DNA from 2 places in the Marinobacterium sp. YM272 genome. Region 2 is predicted to be linked to the other one. Evidence: predicted binding sites of a transcription regulator. Region 2 holds the regulator's gene; the other holds the start of a gene.
The links. The regulator PhoB, encoded in region 2, activates phosphate uptake and scavenging genes when phosphate is short. The targets are predictions, from matches to a motif close to TGTCATANNNNTGTCANA.

Region 1 (3,421 bases), 380 kb from region 2:
GGCGCGCTCGTCTCTTTTAAGTGTCAGCAGGTGTCCGCCAGCGTCCAGTACGGCGACACAGATCGGCGCCAGTTCAAGCCGGCGCGCTTCTGCGAGCGCTGCGTCTACCAGCGCGGAGGCCATTTCCAGTGTCAGTCTGTTCATCATCGATCTCCTTACATATCTTGCAGCGGGTTGCCTGTAGCGGAGCGTTTGCCAAGTGACATAGCACGTGCCCGGGTGTGAAGTTCGGACCACTTGACGGTGTTGAAATCGCTGACCCGGTTTGGATCGTATCCCGGCACCCTGGACTCGACGCGTCGGCCGCCGAGGAAAACGCCCCTGATACGGTCGCGCTCCTGCAGAATCCTCACATCGTCGAGCGGCGAGCCCTCCACCAGGATGAAGTCTGCCTGCCGTCCGACTTCCAGCGCGCCAACCCTCCTGCTTGCCGGCAGCATTTTCGCTGATACCGAAGTGGCGGCGCGCAGTGCCTCTGCTGGCGTAAAACCGAGCCAGTCGACCAGGATTTCGATCTCCCTTGCGTGCCATTCGCCGTAGGGCGTGATGGCAAACCCCGAGTCACTGCCGGTCATGAAGGGGACACCGGCCTCGTGCGCACGCCTGAGATTGCGACAGCCGATGTCGATGACCCGACGCTGCATCTCGGCGTAGCCCGACCGGGTCGATGCCTCGTAGTCTTCGGCAAACTCGACATTATTGGCCAGCATGGTGAAGGTCGGTGCGAGGTGACTGCCCGACTCCAGGATCGCCTCGATACAGGCCTCATCCAGAAAGAAAGCATGGAAAATGACATCGACGCCGGCGCGGGCGGCGTAGAGCACCGCTTCGCGGCCGTAGGCGTGAACCGCCACCTTTTTCCCCAGGCGGTGAACCTCGTCGACCATGGCGCGGGTTTCGTCCTCGGTGAAAGCGGCGATATGCTCGCCGTTGTCGCGTCGATGAGTGCCATCCATGGCGATTTTTATGACATCGACGCCGTCCTTCGCCTGACGTCGGATTTCGGCGATCTGAGCCTCCCTGGTGGCGCAGAGGCGGCCGGTAAAGTATTCCGGGGTGCCAACCCAGCTTGGGAACCAGTCGTTGAGGCTTTGCCGGTTGGCGATGACATTGCTGCTGGCGGCGATGTGAGGGCCGGTGAACATGCCGGCATCGATGGCGTTGCGTACTGAGATACTGCACTGACCGGCATCGCCCGGAACCACCACCGAGGTGTAACCGGCGGCGAGCACATGCTGGGTAAAGAAGAGTCCGCGTAGTGCACGAAATTCGGGTGATACGTGCAGATCGATATCTTCTTCGCTTTTGGCGTTGCCGAAGACCAGGTGAGTGTGCACATCAATCAGTCCCGGCATCACGAAATGCTGGCCTGCGTCGATCACTTCATCGCCGGGTGCCTGCGCGGGCGCCTCGGCGGCAGGTCCTGTATAGCTGAGCACGCCGTCTTCGATCACCAGGGTCTGGTCGCGGCGGACGTTATCCTCCAGCCCGGTGAACAGCTGCTGACAGAGAACGTGGGTACGTGGCATCTGAAAGATCCTGTTATTTTTTTAGTTTTAGCAGGGTGTTAGGCCGAACCGGATCCGGTTGGTGTTGTGCCAAAGGTTTCGGCCCGCAGGTTCGGTAAGATCGCATCCTCAGGGGGAGCTGACCAATCGACAGTCCGGGTAGCAGTCATCGTCAACGACGATGGCGGGCCTGGGTTCCTGACACTCCGGTTGGCGGAGGTTCACACGCGGGGCGGGATTTCGAAAAGAGCGATGCCCGCAAAGAGCGGGAGGGGCAGATGCGGGATGAAGATCATCCTGGGACCTATGGATCGGGCCTTGTGTGACAAGTTGATGATCAGGGGGTTAAACCGTCTGCCGTTGGCTAAACAATAACCATATTGTCATCTTTTATGTTCAGGCTATGCGGCTGACCTTTTTAAAAAACATAACGGATGGACCGACCATGAAGCCTTCTCTCCTTGCATCCGCGCTGTCAGTCGCGATCGCTCTTCCCTTTGCCGGGGCTGCACAAGCTGATATCTCTTTCACGCGAGTGGGTCATTTTACAGAGATCTGTGGTGATGAAGACGGCGAAGGCTGTACCGAGATTGCGGCCTACAGCGAATCGGCCAAGCGCCTTTACGTGACCAACGGTAGTGACAACAAGCTGCGTATTCTCGATGTCAGCGATAGCGGTGAGCTGGCGCCGATGAGTAAAGAGAGTGGCATCGTAACCGAAATCGACCTGTCGGTTTATGGTGGCGGTCCGAACAGCGTGGCGGTGTATGGCGGCTGGGTCGCCGTCGCGGTTGAGGCCGATAACAAGCAGGCTGCAGGTTCCGTCGTGATCTTCGATCTGGACGGCAACCATGAGCGCAGCATCACTGCTGGTGCCCTGCCGGATATGCTCACCTTTACGCCGGATGGCGCTTACCTGCTGGTTGCCAATGAAGGCGAGCCGAACGATGCCTATACCGTTGATCCGGAAGGCTCGGTCAGCATCATCGATACCCAGAACTGGCAGGTTAAAACTGCAGGCTTCACCCAGTTCAACGATCCAGCCGAACTGACCGGTGATGTGCGTGTTTTCGGCCCCGGTGCGACGGTTGCTAAGGATCTGGAGCCGGAATATATCGCGGTATCGCCGGACTCCAGCACCGCCTGGGTCTCCCTGCAGGAAAACAACGCCCTGGCGATTGTCGATATCGCCAACGCAGAAGTGACCGATGTGGTCAGCCTGGGCTTCAAGGATCATCTGCTGTCACACAACACCCTGGATGCCAGCAACAAGGATGATGCCATCAACATGAAAAAGTGGCCGGTGCTGGGCATGTACATGCCGGATGCGATCGCGCCGCTGGTGATCGATGATCAGGTCTACATCCTTTCGGCTAACGAGGGTGACGCCCGCGACTACGACGGTTACTCCGAAGAAGCGCGTGTCGAAGACCTGGTGCTGGACGAGGAAGCGTTCAAAAACTTCCGCGGCATGAGCCTGGAAAAGCTGCAGCAGGAAGAGAATCTGGGTCGCCTCAAGATCACAACCTCCCGCGGTGATGAAGACGGTGATGGGGCTTTCGAAAAACTGTACTCCTACGGTGCCCGTTCCTTCTCCGTCTGGAACAGTGACGCGGAGCTGGTCTGGGATTCCGGTGATGCGTTCGAAAAAACGCTCAAACTGGCCGCCAAGAATGATGTGGATTCCGATTACTGGGAAGACGGCCGCAGCGATGACAAGGGTCCGGAGCCGGAGTCGATCACCGTCGGTAACATCGGTGGAACTCCGTACGCCTTCATCGGTATGGAGCGCACCAGCGACCTCTTCGTTTACGATATGACCAGTCCGGGCATGCCCAAGGCGGTGAGCTTCGCCGACCTGGATGAGGTGGGTGATGTCGGTCCTGAGGGCCTGTTGTTTGTCGCCAGGGGTG
Region 2 (3,421 bases):
CGCTACAGATCGCCCGGCTTGAGGATCATCTCTGGGCGCGGCGCTCGGTATTCCACCTGGACGACAAACCGCTGCTGGTGTGCGAGGTTTTTCTGCCGTCGCTGGAACACATACAATATCCGGCCTGATATCACCTGCTGACCCCGTCTCATCGGTACAATGCAGGAAAAATTATAATAAACGTGCTTTTAACCCAGGGGCACTTTTAACCAAGGGGCAGTATGGCTATGTCGATGACCAACAGCAGCTCAGCGGGCAAGCTCAACACCTATATTCAGCTGATGCGAGCCGACCGCCCCATCGGCACCTACCTGCTGCTCTGGCCCACGCTCTGGGCGCTGTGGATCGCAGCTGAGGGTGTGCCGCCCCTGCACCTGCTGATTATTTTCTCAATGGGGGTGTGGCTGACCCGCTCCGCCGGCTGTGTGATCAACGATTACGCCGACCGCCATTTCGATGCCCACGTGAAGCGTACCAAGGACCGCCCCCTGGCCACCGGCCGCGTCAGCGAAAAAGAGGCACTGAGCCTGTTTGCCGGCCTGATGCTGGCCGCCTTTGCGCTGGTGCTGTTCACCAATCAGATGACCATCCTGATGTCGTTCGCGGGCCTGGCGCTGGCCTTTATCTACCCGTTCATGAAACGCCACACCCATCTGCCCCAGGTGTTTCTCGGCGCCGCATTCGGCTGGGCGATTCCGATGTCGTTTACGGCGGTACAGGAGCAGCTGCCACTGATCGCCTGGGTCATTTTCCTCGCCAAGCTGGCCTGGACCGTGGCCTATGACACCATGTACGCGATGGTGGACCGGGACGACGACCTGAAAATCGGCATCAAATCCACCGCTGTCCTGTTTGGCCGCCATGACCGGCTGATGGTGGGCCTGCTGCATATCGCCGCCCTGATGCTGCTGCTGATCGTCGGCGCCATGGCGGGACTTGGCGTCTGGTTCCATCTGGGGCTTTTCGGCGCTGCCGTGCTGTTTATCTACCAGCAGTGGCTGATCCGCGAGCGCGAACGCATGCCCTGCCTGAAGGCGTTTCTGAACAACCACTGGGCCGAATTACTGGTACTTGTGGGCATCATCGCCGATTACGCGCTGGCCTAAAGAGCGCTATCCCGACCTTAAGTCGCCTGATTCTGCTATTGTCATATTTGTGTAACGCAAACGTCTTGTAATAGTCGCGATTCACAACAGCAGAAATTTCAGAGGCAGTGACGCATGTCTGCATCAAAACGGGTTTTGATCGTTGACGATGAAGCTCCGATCAGGGAAATGATTGCCGTAGCGCTTGAGATGGCCGGCTACGAATGTATGGAAGCGGAAAATGCCCAGGAGGCCCACGCGCTCATCCTGGATCATAAGCCGGACATGGTCCTGCTGGACTGGATGATGCCGGGTACCAGCGGGGTCGAATTCGCCCGCCGCCTGCGCAAGGATGAGGTTACCGCGGACATCCCGGTCATCATGCTGACCGCCAAGACCGACGAGGACAACAAGGTGAAGGGCCTCGAGGCCGGCGTCGACGATTACATTATCAAGCCGTTTTCACCGCGCGAGCTGGTTGCCCGACTCAAAGCAGTACTGCGCCGGGCTACCCCCAAGGGCGTGGAAGAGCCGGTCACCGTTGACGGCCTTTGCCTCGATCCCGTTTCCCACCGGGTTACCGCCGATTCATCACCGGTCGAGCTTGGGCCGACGGAGTTCCGCCTGCTGCAGTTTTTCATGACCCACCAGGATCGCGCCTACTCCCGCAGCCAGTTACTCGACATGGTCTGGGGCGGAAACGTTTATGTCGAAGAACGCACCGTAGATGTGCATATCCGCCGCTTGCGCAAAGCACTTGGCGAACGTCATGATTACCTCGTACAAACCGTTCGCGGTACCGGCTACCGCTTCTCTTCTCAGGTCGCCTGAACCCCAGCCGCGGCCAACGGACACGAGGTTTTATGCGTCACACACGCACACCGATGAACCTGCCCCTGATCGGAGCAGCCCTGGTAGGGCTGGGCGCCGGAGCCCTGCTTTCCTATCCGGGCTGGGGCCTGGCGCTGAGCATGCTGGCATGGAGCATCTATCACGCGCGCCAGTTCAACAAAGTGATGAGCTGGTTATCCCGGGAAGCAGACGATATGCCACCGGAAGGCACCGGCCTCTGGGGTGATCTGCTGGATCAGCTGGCAAGACGCCGCAAACGCGCTGTCGCCCGCGAAGACAAGCTCAAAGCGGTGATCAGCCGCTTCCAGCAGAGCACCGCATCGCTCTTCGATGCCATCGTCATCATCGATCGCGACAACAACCTGGAGTGGTGGAACAAGGCCGCGGAAACCCTGCTTGGGTTCCAGGACAGCGACCGTGGCAAGTCGATCTTCAACCTGGCGCGTGACCCCCGCTTTATCCGCTACTACCAGAAAGAGCAGTACCAGGAACCACTGCAGCTGGTCTCGCCGATAAACTCTCATACTTTCCTGCAGCATCAGATCAGCCGTTTCGGCGATGGAGACCGGGTACTGGTATCCCGGGACGTCACCCGACTGGTGAAACTGGAGCAGACCCGTCAGGACTTCGTCGCCAACGCCTCCCACGAGCTGCGCACCCCGTTGACCGTGATTCACGGCTACGTGGAGACCTTTCTTGAACAGGATCTGCCGCGACCGCTGCATCGCGGGCTGTCGCAGATGCAGCACCAGACCACGCGGATGGAACGTCTGGTGGCGGACCTGCTGCTGCTTTCCAGGCTCGAAGCCACCGAACACATCACCGATCTGCACCCGGTGGGGATCCAACGGCTGATCGAGCAGATTCATCGCGATGCAGAGGAGCTGTCAGGGGATCGCGCCCACCATTTCCAGGTGGAGATCGAGCCCGGCTACCAGCTGCTGGGCCAGGAGCTGGAACTGCACAGTGCGCTCTCCAACCTGGTATTCAATGCGGTGCGTTACACTCCAGGTCCTGGCGAGATCAGCATTCGCTGGTGGGTGGATGATAAAGGGGGGCATTTCTCGGTCAAGGACAGCGGTATCGGCATTGATCCGATTCATATCCCCCGCCTCACGGAACGCTTCTACCGAGTCGATGAGAGCCGCTCTTCAGCCAGTGGTGGTACAGGCCTTGGGCTTGCCATCGTCAAGCACGTGCTGATGCGCCATGGCGCTCACCTGACGATCAAAAGCAAAACCGGCGAGGGCAGCACCTTCACCTGCCACTTCCCGCCGGATATGGTTCGCCCGGTGATCGAGGCGGTCAGCAACTAGCGCGTCACCACCTTTCCGGTGGCTGACGCACCCGCTGTTTTCAATTCGCTGTGTTCCTCTACCCAGTAGATGGTCGCTCCGACCACGGCTGCGGGCATGATCAGCAGGTTCACCAGCGGTATCAGCATGCCGACCTGCACCACCGAGCCAAAGCCCACTGCGGTGAAG

Region 1: a site for PhoB is predicted at 1,830-1,847, ahead of ACQUQP_RS03330 (choice-of-anchor I family protein). Genes of this name have one in related genera too.

What each region holds. Positions count from the first base shown of each region.
Region 1 covers NZ_CP194171.1:706,447-709,867, forward strand. Annotated here, with positions in the region: gene ACQUQP_RS03320 (GlcG/HbpS family heme-binding protein) at 1-144, opposite strand, end outside; gene ACQUQP_RS03325 (amidohydrolase family protein) at 156-1,529, opposite strand; gene ACQUQP_RS03330 (choice-of-anchor I family protein) at 1,954-3,421, shown strand, end outside.
Region 2 covers NZ_CP194171.1:325,927-329,347, forward strand. Annotated here, with positions in the region: gene ACQUQP_RS01600 (chorismate--pyruvate lyase family protein) at 1-128, shown strand, start outside; gene ubiA (4-hydroxybenzoate octaprenyltransferase) at 222-1,106, shown strand; gene phoB (phosphate regulon transcriptional regulator PhoB) at 1,221-1,916, shown strand; gene phoR (phosphate regulon sensor histidine kinase PhoR) at 1,949-3,253, shown strand; gene cysZ (sulfate transporter CysZ) at 3,250-3,421, opposite strand, start outside.